Regions from separate parts of the Desulfobacula toluolica Tol2 genome, predicted to be linked through region 1. Evidence: riboswitches for the same ligand, from Rfam matches in the RefSeq annotation. Region 1 holds a riboswitch; the other holds the start of a gene.
What was found. Region 1 has a riboswitch for cobalamin ahead of TOL2_RS17585 (helix-turn-helix transcriptional regulator). Riboswitches for the same ligand answer to the same signal wherever they lie in the genome.

Region 1 (10,534 bases):
GCATCCTTTTTTCCTGACAAACCAAGTATTAAACACGAAGATAACAGGGAAAAGAAAAAAGCATTGCCAATAACCAAATAGGGTCCACTCCAAAAACCTATGCCGAAAATAATTGCCAGGGATGCCCCAAAACTTGCCGCAGAAGCGATACCCAGCATATAAGGATCAGCCAAAGGATTTTTAAGGACAACCTGCATCACTGCTCCGGAAGAACCAAGGGCCATACCGGCCATAACACCCATTATTATTCTGGGCAGCCTGAGCTGCCAGATAATAACATCTGCATGGACGGTCGCCAAATTTAATCCAGGTAGATTTTTTTTTAAAATAACAGTAAAAACATCTGCAAATGAAATACTTGCAGAGCCGTTTGACACGGCAAATCCCACAAGAATCAACAGTGTTGGAATTAGAATACCAACAAATAATTGTTTTCTGCCTTTGTGTTTTAAATAGGATTGTCTCAAATCAATACGTTTCTGCTGGATTGCCGATAAATTGCTCATTGATCAAACCTTGTTGCGTCTGTGGAATAAGGATAAACAAATACGCCATGCTTCTTTAAATTGTAATCAACGTCCATAAAACGGGTTAAATATTCTTGATGTATAGATTCAGGATCAAAATCATGAAAAAGATCCGGATGAAACCATTTGGCCAGATATGCAAAATAAATCACAAAGCCTGAAGAATGCATAAATTGAGGGCTTATCATGTAAACCTTTTTGTTTTTTACGGCTTTGCTGGATGCAAGGACGGAAAGCCCCATAACTTTTTTTCTATAAGACCTGATAACCTCATTATTATCAACGCCTATGCCATAACCATTCAATATTGTATCCTGACATATGATGATATCAAGATCCTGTTGAATCAGCCATTCAGGATCAAGTATCCCTCCCCAGGCTCTGTTTAAATCTGCTGCAATATTTATCCCGCCAAGAATTTCATTTACTTTGGTCATTCCCGAAAATTTATCGGAGAGAGTCCTAATTTCATCAAACCCGCCGAAACTCCATTTAAAAAAATATTTTTTTCTTTGCGCCAAAGAAAGCTTGGAGGTTTTATTAACAATTTTGTTCATCACATTTTCAGACCAGTTAAGATAATCCATAGATTTCTTTTCTTCATTGAATATTTTACCCAGAATTTCAAAATTTTTTTTTATCGTATCCGGTTGAAACATGTCTAAAGCAATCACCTTGGTACGGGATTTTATTTTATCATTCATCCCTTTAAACCCCTCAAATGAAAAACTCATTGTAATCAAAAGATCAACATCAAGTTCTAATAACTTTTCGCAATTAATGTTATAAGGGCCAGGAGGTTCCATGGCAATAACAGTTAACTTTTCGATATCCGGATATAAATGTTTATCCGGTATAACCATATATCCTCTTCCAACCACTTTGTTCCAAACACCGATTAACCTGAGCGCTTCAGCAATACAGGTGCCACTAAAGGCTATACGATTAACCGGCTGTTTAATTGTGACCTCTCTCCCCATGGCATCAATTATTGTAATTTCATTTTGTCTTCCGATTGCATTGCCTGTAACAAAAAAAATAAAAAATAGTAAAAACAGACCGTATAATTTTAATACATTGTTTTCTCTAAGCATAAACTCCTCTTTCATCCACGAGAGAATTACTCCAACCGTCCTTTTCTCCTTATTTTAAAAACATGGCTCTATAATTGCATTTCCTTAGTACTGCGGATTTTAATTAATTCCTGAAGATATAGAACACAAATTTTGGGAATATGATAATGGTCATGTTTATTTTTTTAGCGCAATCGTCTATTTGATAAGGAAACAGCATTTTTCAAACATTTTCCGGGCGGGCAGCCAAAATATTGTTTAAATACTTTGGAAAAATGACTGAGGCTTCTGTAGCCAACCTTGTAAGCGATTTCGGTAACGTTCATTTTACCTTCATTCAAAAGGCGTCTGGCAGCCTCAAGGCGGTGGTTACGCAGATACTCAAAAGGGGAAATACCATGGAACTTACAAAAACAATGATGCAGTTTGCTGCGGCACATCCCCACGGAACGGGCAAGTTCTATCAAACCCGGTGCATTTTCCAAATCATGAGTTAACAATCGGGCGGCATGACAAACGCAATCAGCTTCATTGGGTGCTAAAACAGATTCTTCAGGATTTTGCCAATTTTCTATTTCCAGCTGTTCCATCTTGTAGGCTATCAGCTCCATGACTTTGCCTTCAATAAAAAATTTGCGGGTCAACCCGTGATAAGGACAATGCAGTATCTTGTCAAGTGCGCCCCACATGGGCTGAGAAATCATATCTGGAAAACGAAAAGAGGTTTCACTTATGTTTATCAATACGCTCATAAACTGATCCGGGTATTCCATTACAAAAGCTGACATCTGATCCAGGTCCATCAAAATCGATATTCTGATCACTCGCTCAAGGCCGATTATTTCAGTGTAACCAAGAGTGTCCGGGAAAGAAAAAAAACCGCTTTGCCCCTTTTTTACAAAAAACGATTCCTTAAAATATGGCGGATGTGACTCTATAGTCCCCGAAAGGCAGAAGCCGAATCCGAAAGAAGTACCAGACACTCCGCATTCCAAAATAGTCGGCTGGTTCAGGCTGTAATCCGCAATGACCAATCGAATACCGTAATTCAAATGAATAATTTCAATACTCCCTGTACCAATGGATGGGGGAATGTTAATCAGGTTTTTTTCTTTACTATTGGTCTGAGTAGATGGTATCAGTAATATCTTTTTCATTTGTGCTGCCTGCATCGGCATAACCCAAGTGCCATAACCGATTAGTTGAAACCCAGGATTCAAAGCTTAATAGAACCCGAGGTTTTCTTTGCGCCAAGGTATCCATATTGAATTTTAGTTTCTTGGCTTCAAGTATTATTTGCCTCCTGAGTCCATAATAAAATTTTAAAAAACGCTAACTTTCACATAGCTTGATGCAAAAAAAAATCCTCAACCAATATAAAATTGGTTGAGGATATCCGTTTTCATCCCTTAAAATCATAGTATGGCTTTCTCTGTCCACGAGAAATAAACCATTTTGTTCAGGCAGGTCTTCTGACTTCCGGTTCGTCCTACAACCGCCCCTTCCCACCTGAAATAATTCAGGCAGTGGATTTTCTGCGGCATTCGTCCCCGGTTACAGCGGCGGGCCCGTTCCCGATTTTCACGGAATTCCCTATTATGCTTTTAAGCACCAGAACAAAGTACTTAAGCTTATAATCACCGATAAAATAAAAGTCAAGCACAAATGAGAATATATCTATCTCAATTTCAGATAATGATCGGCTTATTTCATCAACTGAGAATTAAAACCGGACAAAAGCAAGAACACATAGTCGTCCTCACACTTATTAAGGCCACTTGGCAGATTACTCAATTCCTCCTATTTACTTTTTCAATTACTTCACCGTTTGTATCCTCCAGATAAAATAACCTTATTTCAAACATCCTTTGCATTTTAACGTTTCCTCCCAACATGAAACTCCGTCACCCCAAGAGGTGAAATAAACTGGTCGGTCAATGTTTTGGTACGAACCGAGTCAAAACCGGCCGCAAGCATGGCCCGGGGCAACACCTCTTCTTCAAAAGAGAAGTCCTGCCCCATCAACGAAGTAGGCAGCCAGCTGATAACCATATCAGTGGGTTGGGTTTTTTCCTCGCTCAAACCATCTGAAAAAACAATCAGGCTGCCACCGGGATTTAATGCAGCAAAGCACTTTTCCATAATTGGGGCCAGTTTTTCAGTTTCATTATAAAAATTCAAAGTATAACTGGCGATAATTGCATCATACCCCTCTCCAAACGGATCGACAGAATAATCCCCGCTTATGGTTTTCACCCGGTCTTCCATACCGTACTCCTTGATTGTCTCCTGTGCCACATCAATCACCACTGGACGATCAAACAAACAGCACTCTAACGTAGGATGTGCAGCAGCAACGGCAATCCCTATCAGGCCCGGACCGGCACCAATATCAAGAACCTTTTGCCATTGATCAAAATCGGGTAACAAGGAAAGCAAGCGGGCGATTCCTTGAGCCCGGCCGCAACGGCTACCGTTAATTGATTTGCGGGCAGAGTCCGCCCACACCTGTTCAGATACCATATCACGGCTGAGAGGAGCGCCCTCCTTGACCAACGTAAGCATCCTACCGTTCAGAGCCGGTTCGTTCCACTGATCATAGGCCAGCAGGGACTCGGCCAGGCCGGTATCTCCCCGGCTGGTAAGAAAACGCTCCGTCTGCTCAGTGTTGCAAAAAAGGCCGTCTTTTTTATACAAATACCCCAGTGCAGTCAATGCGTTGAGCAGGTATTCGGTATTTTTTGCATCACACTCAACCCGCACAGCAATATCAGAAGCACTTTGCGGTTCGGGCAGAAGATCAAAAAGGCCCAACTGCAAAGCTGTTTTAACCGTTTCCCAGCGAATTGCAATATAGGGCAGTTCATGATAATTCAATTCTGGAAAATCTGTCGGCAACGATTTTTTCATGGATTATTCCTTATAAAAAATGTTAAGTTTAAAACCTGTAAACCGCCTGCAGGCCAATTTCTCTGGGATCACTGTAGATCGTATACATCCCGCCGTAATACCCCACTAAATCATATTCCTTGTCAAAAAGATTTTTTGCATAGAGGTAAATATCAAACTTCTCGGTTTCATAACCGATTTTTGTATTTACAATTTCATGGGCATCCCTTGAATATTCATTTGCCTTGTCCAAATATGTCTTGCCGTAACCAATCAGGTCAGCCCTGGCATAAACCCCGCTGTCGTGCCGGTATTGCGCACCGATATTAAAGGTATATTCCGGTGCAAAGGGATTTTTATTGCCTTTGTAATCCCCATTGATGTCTTTAAATTGGTCAAATTCAATATTGTTATACCCGAAGCCCGCCATCAAGGTCATCCCGTCCATCACCTTTGCAGTCATCTCCAGCTCAATACCTTGGGCCGTTGCTTCCGCCGCATTGGTCATGTAGGAGGTAAGCGGGCCAACAGCTTCTTCCACCTGCATATCGGAAATATCCATGTAGTAAACAGCCCCGTTCAACACAAGCCGGTTATTGAAAAATACGCTTTTCACACCGATTTCATAGGACCACAACTCTTCCGCATCATAGCTGTAATATTCCGGATCTGTTGTTAGGTTGTTGAACCCGCCGGACCGGTATCCCTTTGAAACGCCTGCATAGGTCATGATGGCGGTAGAGAATTGATACTCCAGACCGATCCTCGGCGTCAAAGCATCCCATGAATCGTCAACTTTAAAGTTGCTCATATGATCCTCATACTCCTGATCCTGCTGTTCATAGCGCAAACCGCCGACCAGGCTGAGTTGTCCGATCAAGGGACAGGTGAGATTTGCAAACACGGCATAGGCGTCCCCGCTGGTACTCCGGCTCTTCACCCCGACCATTGACGGAACCATTGAGTCCTGGACAACGTTGATATCGTTTTGATCTTTATCGTAATACAAACCGATAAGCCATTTTAATTGCTCTGCAGATGAATCCAGGCGCAGCTCCTGGGATATTTTTTCATAGTTGTTGTCTTTATCGACGACATGCATCATGGTGGCGCTGCTGAAATCAAAGTCAGACACAGCTCTGTCCGCGTAAACCCTGTTGGTTGTAACGGATGTCAGGGTGAGAGAATCGGTGAGGCCGTAAACAAGCTTCAGGGACTGCGCATTCCTGGCAGCCTTGTTACATCCATCCAAATTGGATGTCACCTTACGCTCAAGGGGGGCGTCAAGGCCGAACATGGCGGCGCCTTGTTCCGTCAAATTCATATTTGCATCACCCTCGTCATATTTGAGCCGTGAAACAATAAGGGAAACATCAAGTTCCTCCACCGGAGTCCAGCGAAGATGGGCCCTGCCGAACCAGTGTTCTCTGTCATCCACCATGTCGCCGGTATCTGTGTTCTCGATGAACCCGTCTTTTTGATAATATTGCCCTGCCACACCGAAAAAAACCTTGTCTTGCTGAATGGGACCACTCAGGCTGAATGACATCTCCTGTTTTTTATCTTCTCCCCCTGCCGCAGACACTTTTCCTTTAAATTCATTATCCGGTTGCCTGGAAATGATATTGATCACCCCGGTTTCCGTATTTTTGCCGTACAAGGTGCCCTGGGGTCCCCTGAGAACCTCAACGCGTTCAATATCAATAAGAGCTTCTTCAAAACCGGCACCCGTTATCATGGGGACACCGTCCAGATACAAGCCGGTTGTTGTTGTATAGGTATAGGGAGCAACATGAAGCCCCCGCATGGATGGCGTACCCATGCCTGACATACCATTATCGATGATGGCCAGATTCGGAACAAAATCGGCGATATCTTTTACCGATTCAATCTTTCTGTCCTCAATCGACTGGGCATTAAACACCGTAATGCTCACAGGCACATCTTGAACGTTTTCTTTCTGCTTCTGGGCGGTTACGGTGATGGATTCTAATTTATGCTCCCCCCGGGCATTTTCCTGCCGGGTCGTGTTTTGTCCTGAACCTTTTTCCCCGATCCCTGCAAAGGTTGCTGATAATGGAGCCAGGGACAGGGCAGCTGCGAAGATTACAGCCCAAATCCACAGATAATAATCTTTATCAAAAATCATAACTTGGTTTCCTTAAAAAAAACGCTACTTCAATTGATTATTTTCCAAATTTATCATTCCATTTCTTTGTTCAAATCTGTCTGCCGTTGTAATCCGACATCAGAACTCCGGCTCAATCAAGGTTTCACATTCATACTGACGGTTGCTCCGTAATGAACCATTGTGCATTTTCCAACAAGGTCTTTTAGTTCATTTTCCGGTGTCACCTCTTTTTGAACCATGACAATGACAACCCATTCCCCTGCTGTGGGAATTCTGACCCGGGCCTTTCCATCCATGATATAGGCACTGAGCATAAACCCGTCTGGAACCCCATAAGTATTGCTTTTGGCAAGAAGATAATTCATCCCATCCATGTCACAATTTAATTTTTTACCATTAAGGCTTGCTTCAAAACTCACAATACCACCGGCACGGACATTGCTTAAATCACATGTGGGCATCAGTTCGAGTTCATGGCCTGCCGGCATTGGCTGGGTCCATTTTTTAATCCCCATGTATGATTTAGCCACAGCTTTATATCTTGTGCTGTAATTAAATTTCTTTGCTCCCTTGATTTTATCCATGGGTTTTGTTGTCATTTTAACTTTTCCATTTTTATCAACATACCCGGTAAAAAAAGTGGCTTTTGATTCTGCAATCACTTGATAGGTGCCGGGTTGTGTATCCTCTGTAAGAGATATCTTTCTAAGACCCAAATCGCCGGTTACAATATTCATACCGGTTTTGGATTCAAATACTTTTTCTTGTTTGATTACAGGCAGAGGCATGGCTGTTTTGCTATTATCCGGCCCCACCAGATCATAACGTTCAATGGTTACAGCTCCCCCCTTTGACATGAGAAAATCATCCATGGGCACGGAATGTCCCCATCCCAATGAAGAAATGACATGTCCAGGAGGATGTGAAAACGACTCGTTAAGATTCACCCACAAAGAATGGGCAAATACATTGGTGGAAAAAATCAAAGCTGCAATTAAAGTAAAACACATGATAGATTTTTTATTCATTTTTTTCTCCTGTTTGAGTTGATTTGATACTGTGGCCAACAGCATTATTGGTTTAACGGCCCTTCTTCGCGAAGCGTATGCCCGGGGCCTCCGTCCAGAAAAATCATATATGGGACATCAGGCGCCTTAAAGGTTATTTCTCCTGACTCATCCATTTTTAATTTTTTAATCACTTCACCTTTTGTATCCTCCAGGTAAAGGGGGAGACCGGAAGCTTCACTTCCCGTGGAAAACATTCCTTCAACGGTTACAGTTCCATCCTCATTATCAAGAACATTCATGTACAATGTATGAGCAAACAAAACCGAGGCGGTTATAGCAAAAAAAACAGCAATTGCTGTAACTGTCAGAACCATCTTTTTTTTAAAACAAATCAATGCTTGAATCTCCTTATTGCAGTCACAGGCAAACCTGATATTTCTTCCAGATTTACCTGCAACAAAATTTAAAAATTGCTTTCTGTGTTTTGAAAAGTTTCATATAGAAACGATATCTATAATCCATTCAACCGGCAATTGCTGACTTGCCTGCATATTACAACTTACGGGCAACATGAAATTCAGCCATCCCATATGGTGCAATAAGCTGATCATTCAGCGCTTTGGTACGCACTGAGGCAAAACCGGCTGAAAGCATGGCCTGGGGCAACACATTTTCTTCAAAGGAAAACTCTTGTCCCATTAAAGAGCTGGACAGCCAGCTGACAATCAGATCAGCCGGTTGGGTTTTTTCCGCACTCAAACCACCTGAAAATATAATCAGGCAACCACCTGAATTTAATGCCGCAAAACATTTTTCCATAATCAGGGCTAATTTTTTGGCCTCATTGTAAAAATTTAGGGTATAGCTTGCGATAATAGCATCATAACCTTCCCCTAATGGATCGACAGAATAATCACCACTGATGGTTTTCACACGGTCTTCCATACCATATTCCTCAATCATATCCTGTGCTACATTGACCACTGTGGGACGGTCAAAAAGATGGCACTGCAAACTAACGTGAGCGGCGGCAACAGCAATTCCTATAAGCCCCGGTCCGGCACCCAGATCAAGAACCTTTTGCCACCGGTCAAAATCAGGAAAGGTAGAAAGTAACCGTGCGATTTTCTGGGCTCTGCCGCAACGGATGCTATTAATTGATTTGCGGGCAGAATCCGCCCAAACCTGTTCAGATACCATATCCCTGGTTGCAGGCGCCCCCTCCCTGATCAGATTAAGCATCTGTCCGTTAAGAACGGGTTCATTCCACTGGTCGCAGGTCAGCAAATGTTCTGCCAGGCCGGTTTCTCCCCGGCTGGTAAGAAAACGTTCTGTTTGCTCGCTGTTGCAAAAACAGCCGTCTTTTTTATGCAAATACCCCAGTGCGGTCAATGCGTTGAGCAGGTATTCGGTATTCTTTGGGTCCCCCTCAATCAGTGCCGCAAGATCAGAAGCATTTTTCGGCTCAAGCAAGTGATCAAAAATACCCAACTGCAAAGCGGTTTTAACCGCTTCCCAGCGAACTGCAAGATAGGGCAGTTTATGGTAATTTTGTTCAGGAAAATATGTCGGCATCAATTTTTTCATGATGTAATCCTTTTTGATTTTTTTTATATGAAAGAACTTTCAATCTCTTAAGAATCAGAACTCTTTAATTTTTAGTTGTGGTAGCTTGATCTGCCACGGTCGTCATTTAAAGGTTGGCTTCTTTTTTCTTATTGGGTATCTGAAATACCAGAGAGGCTGTATATTTCATTTGAGAAAACTTTTCCAGTTCTTCACCCTTGGCATCAATTTTAATAAAATATCGAACAAACCACCTTCCCGCATTAGGAATGGGAATTTTTATTCTATCACTGCCTGATACTCTGGTTTTCGGATAAAAATTATCTTCGGATTCAGTTGAAAATCCGTTAAAAGTGGCATCCCAGGTTCCTTCTCCTTTATATGGTTTCCCTTTGTAATAGACGATTAATTCCAAGGTTTCTCCGGATTTCAATGTTGAAATATCCTTGACCGGCACAAGTTCCAGATTCAGTCCGACATGGGATGGAAAATTACTGGAAGGAGTATCACACACCACATATGTTTTTGTGTACTGTTTACTGTAAAGGCTTTTTATAATTTTCTGAGCATTTTTGATAACAGCGCTTTTAGGCTTGATGGTATGACGCTCACGCCCTTTTTTATCAATGTAGACGGTGTAATAACCGGGAGTGGTTTCAGCCGACAGCACATAGGTGCCGGGAGTGCTGTAATTAACCATATATGAATGCAAGCAGGTCTCGTTTCGTATTTCTAGTTCCTGAACAGCGGCTCCGGGAGACTGTATCTTGATATATTTGAGTTTTTTTCCTTTTACACCGTCATCAACGGGAATATGATGACCATAGCAAAAAAACAGAGGCGACCGTTTTCCTTCATGTACCTTATAACGACTGGACTGTATGTAAAGAGAATGTCCATAGGCATTAAAAGAAAACAGCAGGCAAACAACTATAAATACCGTGCTTTTCAATATAACATGTTGATCTGTTTTTTTTTTGACTTTCAAACTTATTCATCAAAGCTCCTTGTTTTAAATTTAATTTCTTAAAAAGAATCTGTGTTATAATCATCCCAATAAAAAATTGAATGCAGTTTCATAACCACTTCCTGATTTATAAAACGAACAAACCATAAATTTTGCAAGGCCGATAACGACTCTGTTTATTTTTTTAGCGGAATCGTGTATTTGACATGAAAAAATTTAATAAAACGTCAAAAAATATCAGCCAACTGCATCGCTTGATTCAAAAAAAATCCCCAACCAAATTATAGAATTGGGTTGAGAATATCGGGCTTGATCATAAGATGGGCCATCTATCACAGAAACTTAATTTGTATCACTTTCAACGATCTGTA
Region 2 (10,534 bases), 210 kb from region 1:
AATTATCCGGATAAATAGCACTGACAAAACTACAGGATAAAAGGATGACGACAAAACAGACCGGACAGGGCACCACCAGGGGAATCCATCCCCTGGTGGATGTTTGTTTTTCATGGCAGTTCTTTATCAGATTGCCCCCCCAAACCAACAGCAACAAGGCTAAAAGGAGATGAAGGGTCATCCCGCTCTTGAAAAACGCCTGCAGCAGATCAATATGCGCCATCAGATCGACGTTCAGCAAAACAGCAGCAGCAACGGCAAAGACAATGCCGTACCCTGCCATGAACAGCAGGGTTGTCAGAAGTTGTCTTGTTCTGCCGGGCGCCTGCAGAAAAACATAAGATAGCCCTCCACCGCTTTTAACGGCAAAAGCCCCGGTTGATAGAAACAGGCCCAATATCAGCGATTTAAGTTCCATTTAGTCATTTACCTTATAACAGAACAGACACTGGTAAAGTCTGGGCTGTGTTTTTTTAATATCGAATTAAAAATCATATCTCATACCGACATAGAAATTTCTTTCCGGCATGGGGTATCCTTTTATATATTCATATTCTTCATCAAACAGATTGTTGATACTGGCATTTAATGCCAATCTGCCTTTTTTATCCGTGGCAAATAAAACTTTGGTAATGGTCAGATCTGCAACGGTAAAATCCCGGGCTTTTATATCCTGATAAGGCCATCCGCTCTCATAATCGGTTATTGTCTTTTCTCCGAAATAGGCAAAATTAAGTCTTGCTGAAAATCCATTCAAATCAGATACTGAAATACCATAAGATGCTGTTAAATCTGACGTCTCAAAAAGATCAGCACCCGTTATCCTGTCCTCATATTCCGTCAGATAGGTAAATCCGACAAAGGGTCTGATTTCAAAATCCCATCCAAAATAATCGCCAATATCAACACTTAGATTTCCCTCAAAACCGGATATTCTGGCTTCTCCGACATTATCCCATGATCTGTCTCCGTTTGCCCGGGTGACAGATTCTATTTTGTCCTTAAAATCAGTATAAAAATACCCCAGAGAACCGGACAAGGAGAGGTAGAAAACATCCAAACCGCCTTCGCAGGTTTTGCTTGTTTCAGGCGAAAGGTCTGGATTACCCACATAGTTGCTGCCAAAGACAGAGTAGGCGGCAGCCATCTGATCCGCACCCGGCATAACAAAGGCTTCGGAGTAACCTGCCCGCAGTTTTAAATAATCCGTCAAAAGATAGGAAATACCAATATTAGGCGTCAGGTGATTGTCGTCCGCAGTCTTGCCTGCAGGGTCTATGACCTCCACCTCATAGGTATCATACCGTAATCCGGCAGACAGAGTCAGCCGGTCATCTAAAAGTTTTAGTTTACCCAATAAAAATCCTGCAGGATTGTCATAAGATGTTTTTTGGGGATTCCAGGACGCTTCAATATCGTAATCCGCCCAGTCAAAACCGGTGGTAATAAGCGCCTGCCCTAAATCAACTGAAATCTGGGCCTGGATACCTTTGCTCTCTGTTTTTTGTTCGGAAAGGATTGCGTCATCCCATCCATCAGGGTTGCTGCCGGTTGGATCATTCCATGTATCCTCATCTTTACCCTGGAAATATTTTAATTTCCAAACAAAGCGTGAATCTGTTGTCTGGCCGTCCAGTACGATATCAAAAGAATAATTTGATTTGTCTGTATAATCATCCAGATCATTCTGGCTTAAATAACTTGGAGAGCCGGCTTCATCCACATTAAAACCGTGATAAAGAAATGCAATTCGATTATTGGGAAACGGTGTATACCCCATATTCATGCTGATGCTTTCCCTGCTGTCAAACCCGGTATTATGGTATTTTGTTCCACTGGCTGTGGTATAATCATCTTCCGTCTCTCTTGTGACACTGCCGGAAAAATCAAACCCATTATACTCTCCTGCAAAACCGGCACTGATATCTTCATGCCCGAAACTGCCCAGATTCCCTTCACCAAAAGCAGATAATTTGCCTTTTCCCCTTCGGGTAATCACGTTCACAACCCCACCGACAGCGGCAGAACCATATAAAACAGATGCCGGCCCTCTGATGATTTCTATACGCTCAACATTTTTGGTCATAATTTTTGCCACATTTCCAGTGCCCGATCTTCGACCGTTAAGCAGGATAAGAACATGCCCTTTCAGGTCATTCCCATGGGAATCTGTTCTAAATCCCCTGATGCCTATGGTAGTAAGATTTCCAGGATATTTTTTGATGGCACCGATGCCTTTTTGCGCTAAAAGATCGCCAACATCCCTGGCAGACGACATTCGGATTTCCTGCTCATCAATCACGGCAACATTATTGACAATCTCTTTTTTGGATTCTGCAACTCTCCCTACTGTTACAACAATATCCTCAAGTTTTGTTTTGGATTGATTTTTATCAGAAGCTAAAGCCTGCCCCATGCCAGGCAGCAGCAACATGACAACAGCCAGAAGAACTGCCGATACGGATTTATTCATATTTTTCCCCTTTTAAATCGGGGGAACGCGAAAAAAAGCTCACAGCAGGAATAAAAAAATAAAATTAATTTTACATCCCGATATTGCTCAGGCAACTTTTTTTCAAGGCCTCCCCTTTTTTGCCGGGGATTTGCAAAAAAAAACCCCGGACCATTTATTGATAATGATCTGAGGTTCCCTGATTTTTCCACAGATTGGATTTGCCCCACCCTTGTCCACGAGGTATGACAGATTAAACTTTTTCAGGCAGGTCTTCTGACTTTCGGGTCATCCTATTAACTGCGTCTTCCCAGCGTTATAAAGCCAGTGACATAAATGCAGCGTTCGTCTCCGATCACAGCGGCGGGCCCATCCCTGATTCGCACAGGGTTCCCTATTGTGCCTTAACAGGCACCTGAAATTTTTATATTGACTTAAATTAAAAAAGAATCTAAGTCAATATAAAAATTTCAAATATGTTTATCTTGACAAATTCAGACAATAAATATAGAATTCAGAGTTTTTTAAAATTGCGAAAAGTATTGAAATAATAAGGAGAGTTTAAAAATGTACGCAGTTATCAGAACCGGGGGAAAACAATATAAGGTTCATGAAGAACAGATCCTGAAAGTTGAAAAGCTTGATGGTACGGAAGGTTCTCAGGTTGAATTTGATGATGTCCTCATGTATTCAGATGGTGAAACCATCACTCTTGGAAGTCCGAAAGTTGAAAATGCGGCAGTCAAAGCGCACATTCTTGAGCAGGGAAAGGACAAAAAGAAACTGGTCTTCAAGTATAAACGCCGGAAAGGCTTTAGAAGACTCAAAGGCCACAGACAAAATTATACTGAAATTAAAATCGAATCCATTACGGTTTAGATAGCAAGGAGAAATTCAGATGTCACATAAAAAAGCAGCAGGTAGTTCAAAAAACGGTCGCGATTCAAACTCACAGCGCCGTGGTGTTAAAAAATTCGGCGGAGAAAATGTTCTTGCAGGAAATATTCTTATCAGACAGGTGGGAACTAAAATCCATCCGGGCAACAATGTTGGTATGGGCAAAGATTATACTATTTTTGCCAAAATTGACGGTGTTGTGACCTTTGAAAGAAAAGGCCGCGACAGAAAAAAAGTCAGCGTATATGCCGCGTGAAATTTGTAGATGAAGCAATTATCACTGTCAAGTCAGGCGATGGTGGCCGAGGATGCACAAGTTTCCGAAGGGAACGGTACATTGAATTTGGAGGACCTGACGGTGGAGATGGCGGCGATGGTGGTCATGTTATTCTGAAAATTGATCAGAGTAAACGAACACTTTTTGATTATCGCCGTCAAAAATTGCTCAAGGCCAAAAATGGTGAGTCAGGCCAGGGCAAACAAAAACATGGGAAAAACGGGAAAAACTGCACAATCACCCTTCCCCCTGGAACCATTGTCTCCAATGCAGATACCAATGAAATCATTGTCGACCTAACCGACACAGAGGATGAATATATTATTGCCCGTGGCGGCATGGGAGGCCGAGGCAACAAACGGTTTGCAAGTTCCACCAACCGGGCACCCAGGTATTCCCAGCCAGGACTCCCTGGGATTGAAATACATCTGAAATTAGAGTTAAAACTGCTTGCCGATGTCGGACTTGTAGGATTACCCAATGCCGGTAAATCAACGCTTATCAGCAGCATCTCAGCAGCCCGTCCCAAAATAGCCGACTATCCGTTTACAACACTGTCCCCTATCCTTGGGATGGTTGAACCTCCTTTTGGAGAACCGTTTGCTGTGGCCGATATCCCAGGTCTCATTGAAGGTGCCCATGAAGGAATCGGCCTTGGGATCAGTTTTTTAAAGCATATTGAAAGGACAGGCATCCTGGTGCATCTGATTGATGTTTCCCAGATAGATCCGGAGTCTCCACTGACATCTTTTAACCTGATCAACAATGAGTTGTCCAAATACAGCCAATCTCTGGCCCAAAAGATGCAGATTGTAGTTCTCAACAAAATGGACTTGCCGGATACACAGGAAAAAGCCGATGCTTTCCAAAACGCATTAAAAGACATCCAGGTACTGACTCTGTCAGCTGCAACCGGGAAAGGGGTAAAAGATCTTGTAAAGCTTTTATCATCCAAGCTTACAAAGAGTTAAAAATGAAAGTGGGACTTTTCGGAGGAACATTTAATCCCTTTCACAATGGCCATATTGGAATTCTTCAGCATGTCAAACAAACCTGTGGCCTGGAAAAAATATTTTTAATCCCTTCTGCAACACCTCCCCACAAACCTGACATCAATCTTGCACCTGCCGGTGAAAGATTTAAGATGGTAAAAGAAAGCTTAAAGGGCCATAAAAATTTTTGGGTGTCTGATAAAGAATTGCTCAGAAAAGGCCCCTCTTTTACCATTGACACCATCAAAGAATTTAAAAAAGAATATGGCCTGCAAACCTTTTTTTTTCTGTTAATGGGATCTGACGCTTTTTTAGATATAACCACCTGGAAAAAAAAGGATCAAATTTTCAAAGCAGTTCCCATTATCATCATGTTGAGAGGAGATTGGAAAAACACCCATGCCATTGCCTCTTTTATTGACGAAAACATATCACAGGGGTACACCTTTAATGAACAGAACAATACATTTTCCCATACAAAGAAACAGAAAATTATCATTTGCAAGGTGCCCAGAATAGATATTTCATCCACCATGATCCGGGAAAGGGTCAAAAACAATAAATCCATAAAAGAGTTTGTGCCTGCAAATGTTGAAAAAATTATTAGAGCAAAGGAATTGTATAAATGACAAACCCCATCGCATCACCAGACGATCTTAAACCATATCTTATTCCGGCATTTGAAAGAAAGGCAAAATCAATTACCGCCATTAATGTCAAAGCGCTAACCTCTTATACCGACACCCTTGTCATTATTGAAGGAAGTTCCCACCGCCAGGTGACATCCATTGCAGAACATTTGATCAAAAGCTTGAAAAATCAGAAAAAAAAAGCCATTGGTGTAGAAGGCGTTAAAGAAGGTGAATGGGCTTTGCTTGATTACGGAGATGTCATTATTCATATTTTCGAATCTGAAAAAAAATCGTTTTATGATATCGAAGGCTTGTGGGCCGATGCCAAACGGATAGATCTTTCCGAATTTAAAGACGCTTACAGATCAGAGGAGACCGACGATGAGTTCTAATTCCCACCCTGTCAATATCTTAATGATCCTTGACGGCTGGGGAATACGTGATGAAACACATGGGAATGCATTTGCACTGGCCAAAACGCCGTTTCTGGATTCTCTGATAAAAAAATTTCCAACCTGCAAACTTTTATGCTCAGGCAATGCCGTCGGACTTCCAGAGGGAACCATGGGCAACTCGGAAGTCGGGCACATGAATATCGGTGCCGGTCGAAAAGTGCTGCAGGATTTTGTAAGAATTAACAAAGCCATTGAAGATCAGTCTTTTTTTAAAACCCCTGCTCTTTTGGATCTCATGGCACAGGTTTCAAATAACCAAAAAAGCCTCCACATCATGGGACTGCTGTCTGACGGAGGGGTTCACAGCCATATTTCTCATTTGTTTGCCTTGATTGACATGGCAAAACAAAACAAAGTGGAAAATCTGTTCATTCATCCCATCCTTGACGGACGGGACACCTCACCTGCCAGCGGTATCAACTATATAAAACAACTTCAGGCATATCTGGATCACCATGAATACGGTAAAATTGCCACGCTTGTCGGCAGGTACTGGGCCATGGACAGGGATACCCGATGGGACCGGGTTGAAAAGGCATATAAACTTTTTACGGCAGCCGCAGGTGTGATGGAACAAGACCCGGTTTGCGCCGTACAAAACGCCTATGATTCAGATAAAACTGATGAATTTGTCCCCCCGATTTTTCTTGAAAAAAATTTATCACAAAACAAAAAGATCAATAACGGAATAGTTCAAGATGGAGACGGCCTGATTTTTTTTAATTTCAGGGCGGATCGGGCTAAGGAAATCACCCGGGCGTTTACCGAATCTGCTTTTAATGAATTTGCCAGGGGAAAAAAGATAGACCTGGCAGGATTTGTCTGTATGACCCAATATGATGAAACCTTTAATCTTCCAGTAGCCTTTGCTCCTCAGCATCTGGATCAGGTTCTGGGAGAAATATTGAGTCAAAACAGTATTTCCCAGCTTAGAATTGCCGAAACTGAAAAATATGCTCATGTCACCTATTTTTTCAATGGCGGAGATGAAAAAGTTTTTGACGGGGAAAAAAGGATTTTGATCCCTTCTCCACGAGACGTTGCAACCTATGATGAAAAGCCCCAGATGAGTGCTTTTGAGCTTGCCGACAAAGCATGTGAACAAATAAGGGCAGGAGCATTTCAGTTTATTATCCTGAATTTTGCAAACATGGACATGGTGGGACATACCGGAATCCTAAAAGCTGCTGTTAAGGGATGTGAGACCGTGGACAAGTGCGCACAAAAGGTTGTTGAGGCTATATGGGAAACCGGTGGATTTGCCATAGTCACAGCCGATCATGGAAATTCGGAACAGATGATCGCCGATGACGGTTCCGCCCACACTGCCCATACCTTGAACCCTGTAAGACTGATACTTGCAGGAGACAAGCTAAAAGAAAAAAAACTAAAGGATGGTATTCTCGGCGATATCGCACCGACCATTCTGAAATTATTAAATATAGAGCAACCGCTACAAATGACAGGAACATCTTTAATATGAACTTTAAGTATATTATCACTGATTATATTACCGGAAAATCCGTAAGAAATATTGGCCCTGAGGCCAGCAGACAGATATTTGAAAAATTCCTGGTGGATGAAAAAGGATATGCAAAAGAAGATATCTGTGTGGATGAAGAACTGATTGTCCAGTTTAAAGGGGAAGACTATATTTCATCCATTGACCTGATTGTAAGTTGCAAAGATAAGGCATTGATGGCCATTACCTGTGTTGCAGGCTCCATAGGGTCCTATGAAAGAGAGATCCTGGCCGGTGCCAGGCTGGTTCATGACTATCAAATTCCTTTTGCCGTTTCAACCGATGCAAGGGATGCCGTGGTAATGGATACACTTTCCGGTAAAACAGTTGGCAAGGGCCTGGATGCGATTCCATCAAAACAAGAGGCTCTTGAGCTTATTGAATCAATTGAGTATAAACCTCTTGATAAAGACAGAAAAGAGCGGGAAATGATCATTTACCGCTCTTTTAACCTGGAAAAAGTCAACAAGTAACGCAAAAATTTAGTCTATGGGGGACAGATTTCAAATCTGCCCCTTAACCACGTGGTATCTCTTTGTTGCAATGCTTGCAAAGCGTGGCCCGTTTTTTAATAATCTCGGCACAATAGGGACATTCCCGGGTAAAATGTCTTTCATGAAGCTGGACAATTGCATCTTCCACGCCTTTTTGAAGAACAGGAGTGGGAAACTTATGATTGATTAAATGCTCTGTTGCTTCAATACCACCCAATTCCCCTACCATCTCAGCAGCTTTTAACCTTGCCTTGGGGGGAATATTGGGATCAAGACAAATTTTTAAAATTTCATCCCAATCTTTTGACATATAATAATCAGTTAAAATTGAGAAAGTTTTTTTCAACAGCTCTTTTCTGACTTCCTCCCGGATCAAAACTTCATCATCCAGTTTTCCACCCTGGGCACCCATGGGACTGAATACCGGCATATACTCAAAATTTTTCTGTCCCGGTTCAACATAGCATCTGTAGGATGCAGCCGCCTCCATGGTTTCACTCATGTTATCCCAGCCATGTTTATAGCTTGAGCAGTCATCATTAAAACAGACAAACAAATAGGGGGTTCCCCACCCCAATCCATCACTAAAATTAATGGGGGGAACCTCCCATAGTGTCATATCGGTATCACAGTGCGGACACCGTGGTTTATCCATTTTTATATATTTTTCAAGAAGTTCTTCTTTTGTTTCAAACGCCATTATCTCAATCTCCTTTGGTAGTCTGTCATTCCAGACTACCAAAGTAAGCATATCAAATGTTTTGTCAAACCGTATTATTCGATAACAACCAGGACATCTCCCTTGGCAACGTTATCACCGCTGCTGTAGTTCACGGCACTAATAACACCACTTACAGGTGCAGGCAGAGCATTTTCCATTTTCATGGCTTCAATGACCACAACTGTTTCTCCTTCATTTACCGAATCCCCTACATTTTTCTCATAGGCAATCACCATCCCAGGCATGGGTGCTTTAATAGGTGTTCCGGTCGCAGCTGCAGGTGCGGGTTTTTCTTTTGCTTCAGGCACAGGTTGGGCTTCAGGGGCCGCTGCAGGCGCCTGAGCAGGTGCTGCAGGTGCTGCAGGTGCCATCTGGGCTGGAGCAGGCTGAGCAACTTGAGCCGGAGCCGCATAGGTAATAACAGGAGCGCCGCCAACTTCATCAACACCCACTTCAAAATATTCCCCTTCTACAAAAACATTAAAGGTACGGGCATTTTCACTTTTTTCAGGGGCATTACCCAATTTGGCTTTTTCAACCAGCTCGCCTCTTTTGAGTTTTTCAATCATTGCATCTTGTTTTGCCACATCTTCAAGGGTAATAGGTCTTATGCTGTCAGGCATCTGTTCCTTACCATATTTTTGCATAAGATATTTTTTGCCGGTAACAGGGAAAAGAGTATATAAAATCAGATCTTCATCATCTTTGGCCAGGGTGCCGATCTTTTCTCTTGCTTTTTCAAGTTCCGGTTCAAGAACTTCTGCAGGCCTGCATGTAATAGGCTCTTCGCCTCTGTCATAGCCTTTGAGGGCTTTTTTCTGCACTTCAGGATCAATGGGGACGGATGTTTTTCCATAAAGTCCGTAACAAAGGTCTTTGACCTGAGCAGTTACCATCTTATACCGTTCATCAGGTGTATCAAACAGCACATTATTAACTGTCTGGATACCAACAATCTGACTTGTCGGTGTCACAAGAGGAACCTGACCCAACTCTTTTCTAACCCTTGGCAGCTGTTTGTAAACCTCATCAATCTTATCCAAGGCATCCATCTCCTTCAACTGATTCACAAGATTGGACAGCATTCCGCCGGGTGTCTGATGCAGCAACACGTTAATATCAATCACAGACACCTTTGAATCATCCAGAAGGTGTTTATATTTGGGCATCACTTCTTTTTCAAGGGTTTCATTGATATCGGCCAGTGCATTTATATCAAACCCTGTATCCCTGTTGGTTCCCAAGAGCGACATCACAAAAGGCTCCAAAGCAGCATGGGATGTCCTGTAGGCATAAGGAGTCAGGCAGGTGTCAATAATATCAACCCCGGCTTCAATGGCTTTAAAAAGAGTCATGGGAGACATGCCGGATGTAAAATGACTGTGAAGATGAATCAAAGGTTTGACATTCTCTTTTAATGCTCTGACAAGTCTGTAGGCATCATAAGGTGCCATAAGCCCTGCCATGTCCTTGACACAGATACTGTCCGCGCCCATGTCTTCAAGCTCTTTTGCTTTTTTAATATAGTAATCAAGGTTATAAACATCTCCGCCAAGTCGCGGTTCTGTCAATGTATAGCAGATACAGCCCTGAAAATGAGCTCCGCATTCCTTGATCACAGGTACAACCGATTCAAAATTACGATAATCATTGAGCGCATCAAAGGTTCTGAAAACTTCCATCCCGTTATCAACTGTCTTTTTCACAAACAGCTTTGCCACGTCATCAGCATAATTTCTATATCCCACAAGATTCTGACCTCTCAGGAGCATTGAAAACGGGGTCTTTTTAAAATACCGTTTAAGGGTCCGAAGTCTTTCCCATGGATCTTCCCCTAAAAAACGGTGCATGGTGTCAAAAGTTGCGCCGCCCCATACTTCCACCGCCCAGAAACCGATTTCATCCATTCTTTCGGCAACAGGAATCATATCTTCGGTTCTTCCACGAGTGGCAAATAAAGACTGATGTCCGTCACGCAAAGATAAGTCCTCTATTTTAAGGGGATTTTTTGCTTTTGGCCTGTCTTTGCCATACTTCATTTCAACCATTTCAATTTCAGTGTGATTACTCATCAATTTTCTCCCAAATATTT

Region 2: linked by a shared signal. The riboswitch ahead of TOL2_RS16665 (TonB-dependent receptor) and the one ahead of TOL2_RS17585 (helix-turn-helix transcriptional regulator) in region 1 are both predicted to bind cobalamin.

Annotation. Positions count from the first base shown of each region.
Region 1 is NC_018645.1:3,862,217-3,872,750, forward strand. Features, by position in the region: gene TOL2_RS17575 (FecCD family ABC transporter permease) at 1-506, opposite strand, end outside; gene TOL2_RS17580 (ABC transporter substrate-binding protein) at 503-1,621, opposite strand; gene TOL2_RS17585 (helix-turn-helix transcriptional regulator) at 1,786-2,757, opposite strand; cobalamin riboswitch at 3,046-3,231, opposite strand; gene TOL2_RS17590 (methyltransferase) at 3,476-4,510, opposite strand; gene TOL2_RS17595 (TonB-dependent receptor) at 4,539-6,638, opposite strand; gene TOL2_RS17600 (DUF4198 domain-containing protein) at 6,755-7,648, opposite strand; gene TOL2_RS17605 (hypothetical protein) at 7,693-8,025, opposite strand; gene TOL2_RS17610 (class I SAM-dependent methyltransferase) at 8,183-9,217, opposite strand; gene TOL2_RS17615 (DUF4198 domain-containing protein) at 9,324-10,184, opposite strand.
Region 2 is NC_018645.1:3,650,851-3,661,384, forward strand. Features, by position in the region: gene TOL2_RS16660 (DUF2162 family putative transporter) at 1-418, opposite strand, end outside; gene TOL2_RS16665 (TonB-dependent receptor) at 485-2,473, opposite strand; cobalamin riboswitch at 2,702-2,886, opposite strand; gene rplU (50S ribosomal protein L21) at 3,020-3,331, shown strand; gene rpmA (50S ribosomal protein L27) at 3,351-3,605, shown strand; gene obgE (GTPase ObgE) at 3,602-4,597, shown strand; gene nadD (nicotinate-nucleotide adenylyltransferase) at 4,600-5,247, shown strand; gene rsfS (ribosome silencing factor) at 5,244-5,642, shown strand; gene gpmI (2,3-bisphosphoglycerate-independent phosphoglycerate mutase) at 5,632-7,188, shown strand; gene TOL2_RS16705 (type I restriction enzyme HsdR N-terminal domain-containing protein) at 7,185-7,700, shown strand; gene TOL2_RS16710 (zinc ribbon domain-containing protein) at 7,744-8,421, opposite strand; gene TOL2_RS16715 (pyruvate carboxylase subunit B) at 8,496-10,514, opposite strand.